One region of the Streptomyces sp. NPDC104096 genome, then DNA from elsewhere that is predicted to be linked to it. Evidence: riboswitches for the same ligand, from Rfam matches in the RefSeq annotation. Region 1 holds a riboswitch; the other holds the start of a gene.
What was found. A riboswitch is a leader RNA that binds a small molecule or an ion and turns the genes downstream of it on or off. The one in region 1 is predicted to bind glycine.
Positions count from the first base shown of each region.

Region 2: it holds a riboswitch for glycine, as region 1 does, so the genes downstream of both, gcvP (aminomethyl-transferring glycine dehydrogenase) here and gcvT (glycine cleavage system aminomethyltransferase GcvT) in region 1, are expected to answer to the same signal.

Region 1 is NZ_JBVJMD010000023.1:52,943-58,122, reverse strand. It holds gene ACZ60B_RS23225 (enhanced serine sensitivity protein SseB C-terminal domain-containing protein) at 160-948, opposite strand; gene ACZ60B_RS23220 (enhanced serine sensitivity protein SseB) at 1,137-1,940, opposite strand; gene ACZ60B_RS23215 (AAA family ATPase) at 2,055-2,729, opposite strand; glycine riboswitch at 2,937-3,037, shown strand; glycine riboswitch at 3,038-3,145, shown strand; gene gcvT (glycine cleavage system aminomethyltransferase GcvT) at 3,219-4,340, shown strand; gene gcvH (glycine cleavage system protein GcvH) at 4,448-4,825, shown strand; gene ACZ60B_RS23200 (serine hydroxymethyltransferase) at 4,840-5,180, shown strand, end outside.
Region 2 is NZ_JBVJMD010000101.1:9,637-14,816, forward strand. It holds gene ACZ60B_RS41290 (DNA polymerase IV) at 1-1,281, shown strand, start outside; gene ACZ60B_RS41295 (PRC-barrel domain-containing protein) at 1,533-1,904, opposite strand; glycine riboswitch at 2,020-2,115, shown strand; gene gcvP (aminomethyl-transferring glycine dehydrogenase) at 2,296-5,180, shown strand, end outside.

The DNA.
Region 1 (5,180 bases):
ATGCCACCAAGAGGGTTCCGTTATCCGGACAGTGGGTAACGGGGGTCGGACGCGGACGAGTTCGGAAAATTGGGACATTCCGCACTTTTTCGTACTGATCTACGCGCGAAGACGTGGCCTTGCCACCGCGCGCCGTCGCGTCCTTGAGATGATGGGCCGTCAGTAGCGGCCGGGCGTGGGCGGGTATCCGTACCCGCCCGCCGGCGCCTGCACGTGGGCCTCGCGGTCGTAGAACGGACGCGCACCCGCCCGCATCCACATCACGACCGGGTCGTGCTCGTCCGACATCGCCACCGTGGACACCGGCAGCCCGTCCGGCACCGCGCCGATGGACTGCTGCATCATCGCGCGCACCGAGTCGACGGCGGCCGGCGAGGTGTCGTACACGTCGAGACCGATGACGAGGTACGGCGCCCCCAGCGTCGGCTGCACCCAGGCGCGGCGCAGCGCGCGCACCGCCGGGGTGCGGTGGGCGTTCTGCGCGAGCAGGGCGTAGAACTGGGGGATCTCGACGGCCGGTTCGGACAGCCGCAGCGGGCCGGCCGGCTGGCGCTCCAGACCCGTGGCGATCCGCCGCAGGTCGAGCCAGGGGATGCCGAGCCCGCCGCCGGGGGCGTGCGGGTTCAGCCAGAGACCGAAGTGGTCGGGGTAGAGGGTGCGGGCCACGTCGAGGCCGTCCACGACCTCGTACGAACGGTTCCAGCCGCTGGCCGAGAGCTCCTGGGCGGAGGTGACGCACGGCGCGTAGCCGTAGCCGTCGACCTCCATGTTCCCGTACTGGGCGTCGGGCGAGCCGGCCTGGCCGTGCCACAGCAGCATCCAGACCTGGCCGGAGGACGGGGTCGCGAGCGCGCGCAGCAGCGCCTCGTAGGCGTCGTAACGCCCGGGCGTCACCTGGCGCAGCATGTGCTCGACCTGCCCGGTCGCGGCAGTGCCGCTCGCGCTCACCCTTTACCGCCCCTTCGAGAAACGTGGCCTTGGATATGAAACCACCTTAGGCGGCGGAGTCGGCAACAGCCGCCCAGGAGTTCGCAGGTTGTTGCCCGGGGCCGGGACGGCCGGGGGACACCGGGGGCCGGTGGCCACTGGTCGGTGTCCGATGGCCGGTGGCCGGCGTCCGGTGTTCGAACCCGCGGTCAGTGGCCGCGCTGGTAGAACGGGCGGACCCGCTCCCGCATCCAGTCCGTCACCGGGTCCTCGACCACGTCGAGCAGGACGAGGTTCACCGGCCACCGGACGGCGGCCCGGGCCAGCGCCCGGCCGAGCGCGTCCATCGGCAGGACCCGCAGGTCGCCCTCCCACCGGGACAGCTCGACCCCGACGAACAGCACGGGCTCACCGGTCTCGACCTCGGCCAGACAGCGACGGGCCGTCAGGACGACCCCGGTGTCGGCGAACTCGGCCGAGGCCGCGGCGAGGAAGTCCACCGGGTCGTCCTGCCAGTCCGGCTCGAACAGCCGCACCCGGCCGCCGCTCGCGAACCCGTCCAGCGGGGTCCGCCCGCTGCGGCACAGTTCCGCCACGGCCTGCGGCGGCAGCGGGATGCCCACCACGCCGTCGGGGTTCACGATGAGGCCGGCCTGCGGCGGCAGCCCGCGGGCGAACTCCACCGCGGGCGCGACGGTGAACGACATGTGCGTGCCGACGACCTGGCGGAACTGCTCCTCGGAGCTGAAGACCGGCACGTACACCTGGCCCTCGATCTCCAGCGAGGGCAGGTCGAGGGGGCCGCTGTGCGGGCCGCCGCCGTTGGGCAGCGGCACCCAGACGAAGCTGCGGCCGAGGACCTCGAGGATCCGGCCGCCGGCCGTCGGGACGCCGAGCGAGGCGGAGAGCACCTCCTCCAGTTCGTTGCCGGGCCATCCGCCGTGCGGATGGGGGTGCGCCTGTGCGGGGAAGCCCGCGGGAAGGTCCGCGGGAAGGTCCGCCGGGAAGTCCATCTCTCTACCGCCTGCTGGGAACCGCTGCTGTGGCTGAAAGGCTAACCGGTACGGGCCCGCCCGGGATCGTCCCCGGGACGGATCGCCCCCGGGACCGGTCGACGGCGGCACCTGTCAGGGGGCGAAGTCGATCCGGCGCAGGACGTCCGCCGCGTCGCGGTCCAGCAGGATCGCCGAGGTGCAGCCCCCGGGCAGTGCGCCCTTCTCCACGGCGTGCAGCAGTCGGGCGGCCGCGCGGCGGTGGCGCAGGAAGGCGTAGCGCGACACACCGCGGCCCCGGTCGCGCTGGCCGGCCAGCGCCGCGGACGGGGTGACGTCGAGCAGCAGCAGGTGCAGGGTGCCGCCCCGGCGGCGGGCCGCGCGGGCCAGCCAGTCGCGCACCCAGGCCTGGGTGCCGCAGTCGTGCACGACGACTCCCCCGCCCGCGCGCAGGGCCCTGCGCAGTCCGGCGTAGTGGGCGAGGCGGACGAGCGGGCGGTAGACGGCGTACGGCAGGAAGCGCGGCGCCCGGTCGTCCCAGCGGTCGCGGGTGTCCTGGGAGTCGACGCCGACTCCCCGTACCGCCCGCCGCATCAGCGTGGACTTGCCGCTGCCGGGCAGGCCGGTGACCACGACCACGTCGTGGGGGCCGAAGACCAGTCCGTGCGGGCTGTGCCCGGAGCGCTCGCGCAGATCGCGGACGACCGGTGCGGGCCGCGGGGCGCGCGTCTCGACCGCCGGGGCAGCGGTCTGCTTGGGCAGCGCGGCGGCCGAGCCGGCCACGTACGCCGTGATCCTGTTCACCGTGATCGTCCTCCCCTGGGGTCAGGTAAGTCCTTTCCCCACTGAGCGTAAAGAGAAGGTAATGCGCGGCGCTTCGAAATTTCGTGCCCGTTCCGCCACAAGGCGGTCACAGCCGCCTCCCCGGCGGGCCCGCCCCCCGGGGAGGCGAGGCGGGCCTGCCCCCGGCGCGACGAGGCGTGCAATGATGTGCCCGCCAACTGCATACCGGCCGTTTGAATCCGCGCGGGAGAGTTCCCGGCAGCAGTGCTGCCCGGGGCGCCGAAGGAGCAAGTCCCTCCCTTGAATCTCTCAGGCACCGTTACCGCGTGGGCGAGGCACATCTGAAAAGCGGACCGTTGCGACAGCGGTCCCACCCAAGGTGCAAGTCGTGACCCCAGGTGGTCATGACGAACCTCTCAGGTTCCGATGACAGATGGGGAGGAACGACCTCGCCCTTCCCCGTGCTCGGATTCGCTCCCGCGCGGGGTACCCATCGCCCCGGGAGACGACCGTCCGATGAGCAGCAGCACGCCACCCCGTCACACCGCGCTCGACGCCCTGCACCGTTCGCTCGGCGCGACCATGACCGACTTCGCCGGCTGGGACATGCCCCTGCGCTACGGCTCCGAGCGTGACGAGCACACCGCGGTGCGCACGAGGGCAGGTCTGTTCGACCTCTCGCACATGGGTGAGATCACGGTGACCGGCCCGCAGGCCGCGCAGCTGCTGAACCACGCCCTGGTCGGCAACATCGCCTCCGTCGGCGTCGGGCGCGCCCGCTACACGATGATCTGCCGGGCCGACGGCGGCATCCTGGACGACCTGATCGTCTACCGGCTGGCCGAGACCGAGTACATGGTGGTCGCCAACGCCTCCAACGCGCAGATCGTGCTCGACGCGCTGGTGGAGCGCGCGGCCGGCTTCGACGCCGAGGTCCGCGACGACCGCGACGCCTACGCGCTGATCGCCGTCCAGGGCCCGGAGTCCCCCGGCATCCTCAAGTCCCTCACCGACGCCGACCTCGACGGCCTGAAGTACTACGCGGGCCTGCCCGGCACCGTCGCGGGCGTCCCCGCCCTCATCGCGCGCACCGGCTACACCGGCGAGGACGGCTTCGAGCTGTTCGTGGCCCCGGCCGACGCGGAGCGGCTGTGGCAGGCGCTGACCGAGGCGGGCGCGCCCGTCGGGCTGGTCCCGTGCGGCCTGTCCTGCCGGGACACGCTTCGTCTCGAGGCGGGCATGCCGCTGTACGGGCACGAGCTGACCACCTCCCTGACGCCCTTCGACGCCGGGCTCGGCCGGGTCGTGAAGTTCGAGAAGGAGGGCGACTTCGTGGGCCGCGAGGCGCTGACCGAGGCGGCCGCCCGCGCCCAGGACAACCCTCCGCGCGTCCTGGTCGGCCTGGTCGCCGAGGGCCGCCGCATCCCGCGCGCCGGGTTCGCGGTCGTCTCCGGCGGCGAGGTGATCGGCGAGGTCACCTCCGGCGCCCCGTCCCCCACGCTGGGCAAGCCGATCGCCATGGCGTACGTCGACGCGGCGCACGCGGTGCCGGGCACGGCCGGTGTCGGCGTGGACATCCGGGGCACTCACGAGCCCTACGAGGTCGTGGCACTGCCGTTCTACAAGCGCCAGAAGTAGACACTGAGCGCAGCCGCATGTGACACGGCGCACTTTCCGCTGCCCACCTGCGGTTTCTGTCGTCCCCCTTTCAGCAGCACTTCCCCGCGTACAGGAGAATTCAGGCCATGAGCAACCCCCAGCAGCTGCGCTACAGCAAGGAGCACGAGTGGCTGTCGGGCGCCGAGGACGGCGTCTCGACGGTCGGCATCACGGAGCACGCGGCCAACGCGCTCGGCGATGTCGTCTTCGTACAGCTCCCGGAGGTCGGTGACACGGTGGCCGCGGGCGAGACCTGCGGCGAGCTGGAGTCGACCAAGTCGGTCAGCGACCTGTACTCCCCGGTCGACGGCGAGATCACCGAGGTCAACGAGGACGTGGTGAACGACCCGTCGCTGGTGAACTCGGCGCCGTTCGAGGGCGGCTGGCTGTTCAAGGTGCGCGTCACGGGCGAGCCGGCCGACCTGCTCTCCGCCGACGAGTACACCGCCTTTTCCGCCGGCTGAGGAGTCACGGACACATGTCGCTCATGAACACCCCCCTGCACGAGCTCGACCCGGACGTCGCCGCCGCGGTCGACGCCGAGCTGCGCCGCCAGCAGTCCACCCTGGAGATGATCGCCTCCGAGAACTTCGCGCCGGTCGCGGTGATGGAGGCCCAGGGCTCGGTCCTGACCAACAAGTACGCCGAGGGCTACCCGGGCCGCCGCTACTACGGCGGCTGCGAGCACGTCGACGTCACCGAGCAGATCGCCATCGACCGGGTCAAGGAGCTGTTCGGCGCCGAGTACGCCAACGTGCAGCCCCACTCGGGCGCCTCCGCCAACCAGGCCGCGCTGTTCGCGCTGGCCCAGCCCGGGGA
Region 2 (5,180 bases), on a different contig from region 1:
GCGGCCTACCTCGTGCCCCGCTTCGGGTTCTACCGTTCGATCAGCGAGCAGGTGATGGGGCTGCTGCGGGCGCTGTCGCCGTTGGTGGAGCCGCTGAGCCTGGACGAGGCGTTCGTGGACCTGGAGGCCGGTGGGGCGGCCTCGGACACCGAGTCGGCCCGGTCGGCGGGGGTGAAGCTGCGCGCCGACATACGGGCGGTGACGGGGCTCACGGGGTCCGTGGGGCTGGCCGCGTCGAAGATGCTGGCGAAGATCGCCTCCGAGCGGGCCAAGCCGGACGGTCTGGTGCTGATCGAGCCGGGTACCGAGCGGGCGCTGCTCGGGCCCATGCCGGTGCGGATCCTGCCGGGCGTCGGTCCGGCCACCGGCGACCATCTGCGGCGGGCCGGGATCACCACGGTCGACGAGATCGCCGGGGCCGGCGAGGACGAGCTCGTCCGGCTGCTGGGCAAGGCGCACGGCCACGCGCTGTACGCGATGGCGCTGGCGCGCGACGACCGGCCCGTGGTGGCCGAGCGGGAGGCCAAGTCGGTGTCGGTCGAGGACACGTACGACGTGGACATCCACGACCGGCTCAGGGTGGGGTTCGAGGTGGCGCGGCTGGCCGACCGGTGCGTGGGGCGGTTGCGCCGGGCCGGTCTGTCCGGGCGGACCATCGTGCTGAAGGTACGGCGGTACGACTTCTCCACCCTGACCCGGTCCGAGACGCTGCGCGGCCCCACCGACGATCCGGCCGTCGTGCGCGAGGCGGCGGCCCGGCTGCTCGATTCCGTGGACACCACGGGCGGCGTACGACTGCTCGGGGTGGGGGTGACCGGGCTGGCCGACTACACACAGGAGGACCTGTTCGCGCAGGCGGCCGGCGAGCAGGCGGCCGAGGCGGAGGAGGAGGCGACCGCGGACGAGTCCGTGCCGCAGCCGGCGGAGCCGGTCGAGCGGCACTGGCCGGCTGGACACGACGTACGGCATGCCGAGCACGGGCACGGGTGGGTGCAGGGCAGCGGCCTGGGCCGGGTCACCGTCCGGTTCGAGACGCCCGACTCCGCACCCGGCCGGGTGCGGACCTTCCTGATCGACGACCCCGACCTGGAACCGGCGGATCCGCTGCCGCTGGTACGGCGAAGACCGGCGGAGGCCGAGCTCCCGGGAGCGGTCCGCGGTGCCGAGGAGGAGGTGGCGGAGGGGGAGCCGCTGGACGAGGAGCCGTTGGACGGAGAGGCGGTGGACGGAGAGGGGCTGGACGGAGAGGCGTCCACCGCTGCGGAGCGCGCGGCCGGCTGACGGCGGGCTCGGGGGCCTGACGGGGCGGGGTCCCGGCTGTCCGGAACGGTCCGGGTTCCGGTTGTCCCGAACGGGCCGGTCCCAGCTGCCCGGCCGCGGAAGCGCTCCAGGGCTACCGTCCGCTCGCCCGCGAGCGCATCCCGTGGGTGGTCCGTACGCGCTCCGTCGGCCTCGGCCGACGTGCGGGGTGTCTGTCCAGGCGGGAAGCCGGGCGCGCGGTGTCGCCGGGGCGGCAGGGCGGGGTGGCGGCGTCAGGGCTCGTCCGGACCGGCCAGCTTGCCGAAGTCGCGGTCAGGGAAGGGGGGCGGGGCGGCGATGTCGAGGCCGTAGTGGTGGTAGAGCTGGAGTTCCTGCTCGGGGGAGAGGTGACGACCGACGCCGAAGTCGGGGGCGTCCTTGATCAGAGTGCGGTCGAACGGGACGCGCAGCGCGCCCTCGACCAGTTCACTGGGCTCGAGCGGAACGAAAGCGTCCCTCGAGAACAGGCCGGTACGTATGGCTGCCCACTCCGGTATGCCGGTCGCGTCGTCGAGGTACACCTCGTCGACGGTGCCGATCTTGGTGCCGTTGCGGTCGAACGCCTTGCGGCCGATCAGGTTGCGCGGATCGATATCGGTCTGCACGGTCCCTCCTCCAGGTCGCAAACTCATCCGTAAGCACTACAAAAGAGCACATTCAGGAAGGCGGCCACTCGAAGACTCCCACGTTGACCTCGCTGGTAGTCTGGCAAGCGGCTGCTGACCCCGCGCGGGAGAGTCCTCCGGACATCACCGGAGGCGCCGAAGGAGCAAATCCTCCCCGGAATCTCTCAGGCACACGTACCGCACGGACGAGGTCACTCTGGAAAGCAGGACGGGTGTCGACGACCCGCGTCCTCACCGACGGTGAAAGCCGGTGACCCCGATGCGGGCGATCCGGTGAAGCTCTCAGGTTGAGATGACAGAGGGGGAGGCCGTCCGGGTACCCGCGCCAGGGTGCCCCTCGCAGGTCGCGTCAGACCAGGAGGCCTCCGCAATGACCGCCCACCGCACCCCGCTCTTCGAACTCGAACAGGGCATCCCGTTCGAGCAGCGCCACATCGGGCCCGACCACGAGGCGCGGGCCAAGATGCTCGCCCACGTCGGCTACGGCTCGCTGGACGACCTCACAGCGGCCGCGGTGCCGGATGTGATCAAGAACGCCGACGCCCTCGACCTGCCGGGCGCGCGCACCGAGGCCGAGGTGCTGGCCGAGCTGCGCTCCCTGGCCGACCGCAACCAGGTCCTCGGCTCGATGATCGGTCTCGGCTACTACGGGACCTTCACGCCGCCCGTCATCCTGCGCAACGTGATGGAGAACCCGGCCTGGTACACGGCGTACACGCCGTACCAGCCGGAGATCTCGCAGGGCCGTCTGGAAGCCCTGCTGAACTTCCAGACCATGGTCGCCGAACTCACCGGGCTGCCGACCTCCGGCGCCTCGCTGCTGGACGAGGGCACGGCCGCCGCCGAGGCGATGGCGCTGTCGCTGCGCATGGGCAAGAACAAGAAGGGCCTGTTCCTGGTCGACGCGGACGCTCTGCCGCAGACCATCGCCGTGATCGAGACCCGCGCCGAGCCGACCGGCGTCGAGGTGCTCGTCGCCGACCTCAGCGAGGGCATCCCCGCCGAGATCGCCGAGCGCGAGATCAACGGCGTGCTCCTCCAGTACCCGGGCGCCTCCGGTGCCGTGCGCGACCTCAAGCCGGTCATCGACCAGGCCCACGGGCTGGGCGCGCTGGTCACGGTCGCCGCCGACCTGCTCGCGCTGACGCTGCTCACCTCGCCGGGCGAGCTGGGCGCGGACATCGCGGTCGGCACGACCCAGCGCTTCGGCGTGCCGATGGGCTTCGGCGGACCGCACGCCGGCTACATGGCGGTGCACGAGAAGTTCGCGCGCAGCCTGCCCGGCCGTCTCGTGGGCGTCTCCGTCGACGCCGACGGCAACCGGGCCTACCGCCTCGCTCTTCAGACGCGTGAGCAGCACATCCGCCGGGAGAAGGCGACCAGCAACATCTGCACCGCGCAGGTGCTGCTCGCCGTGATGGCGGGCATGTACGCGGTCTACCACGGGCCCGACGGTCTGAAGGCGATCGCCGCCCGCACCCACCGCTACGCCACGCTGCTCGCGGCGGGCCTCACCGCCGGCGGTGTCGAGGTCGTGCACGGCGCGTTCTTCGACACGCTCACCGCGCGGGTCCCGGGCCGGGCCGCCGAGACCGTGGCCGCCGCCCGCGAGCGCGGGGTCAACCTGCACCTCGTCGACGCCGACCGGGTGTCCCTGTCCTGCGACGAGACCACCACGCGCGCGCAGCTCGCCGCCGTGTGGACGGCGTTCGGGGTCGAGGCCGACATCGAGGCGCTGGACGCGGTCACCGAGGAGGCCCTGCCGGCCGCGCAGCTGCGCACCGACGCCTACCTGACCCACCCGGTCTTCCACCAGCACCGCTCGGAGACCGCGATGCTGCGCTACCTGCGCAGGCTCTCCGACCGCGACTACGCGCTCGACCGGGGCATGATCCCGCTGGGCTCCTGCACCATGAAGCTCAACGCGACCACCGAGATGGAGCCGGTCACCTGGCCCGAGTTCGGCCAGCTGCACCCCTTCGCGCCCGCCGAGCAGGCGCAGGGCTACCTCACGCTGATCCGTGAGCTGGAGGAGCGGCTCGCCGAGGTCACCGGCTACGACAAGGTGTCCCTCCAGCCCAACGCCGGTTCGCAGGGCGAGCTGGCCGGTCTGCTCGCGGTGCGCGGCTACCACCGGGCCAACGGCGACGACCAGCGGACCGTCTGCCTGATCCCGTCCTCCGCGCACGGCACCAACGCCGCCAGCGCCGTCATGGCCGGCATGAAGGTCGTCGTCGTGAAGACCGCCGAGGACGGCGAGATCGACGTCGAGGACCTCCGGGCGAAGATCGAGCAGCACCGCGAGCGGCTGTCGGTGCTGATGATCACGTACCCCTCCACGCACGGTGTGTTCGAGGAGCACGTCGCCGACATCTGCGCGCAGGTGCACGAGGCGGGCGGCCAGGTCTACGTCGACGGGGCCAACCTCAACGCGCTCGTGGGGCTCGCCAAGCCGGGGTACTTCGGCGGCGACGTCTCGCACCTGAACCTGCACAAGACGTTCTGCATCCCGCACGGCGGCGGCGGTCCCGGCGTCGGCCCCGTGGCCGTACGGTCGCACCTCGCGCCGTACCTGCCGAACCACCCGATGCAGCCCGCGGCCGGTCCGGAGACCGGTGTCGGCCCGATCTCGGCGGCCCCGTGGGGTTCCGCGGGCATCCTGCCGATCTCGTGGGCGTACGTCCGCCTGATGGGCGGCGAGGGGCTCAAGCGGGCCACGCAGGTGGCGGTGCTCTCCGCCAACTACATCGCCAAGCGCCTGGAGCCGCACTACCCGGTGCTCTACACCGGACCCGGCGGTCTGGTCGCGCACGAGTGCATCATCGACCTGCGGCCGCTGACCAAGGCGACCGGCGTGAGCGTCGACGACGTCGCCAAGCGGCTGATCGACTACGGCTTCCACGCGCCGACGATGTCGTTCCCGGTGGCCGGGACGCTGATGATCGAGCCGACCGAGTCCGAGGACCTGATCGAGCTGGACCGTTTCTGCGACGCGATGATCGCCATCCGCGCGGAGATCGAGAAGGTCGGCGCGGGCGACTGGCCGGCCGGTGACAACCCGCTGGGCAACGCCCCGCACACCGCCGCCGCGCTCGGCGGGGAGTGGGAGCACGCCTACAGCCGCGAGGAGGCCGTCTTCCCGGCCGGTGTCTCGGCCGCCGACAAGTACTGGCCGCCGGTGCGCCGCATCGACCAGGCCTTCGGCGACCGGAACCTGGTCTGCTCGTGCCCGCCGCTGGACGCGTACGACGACTG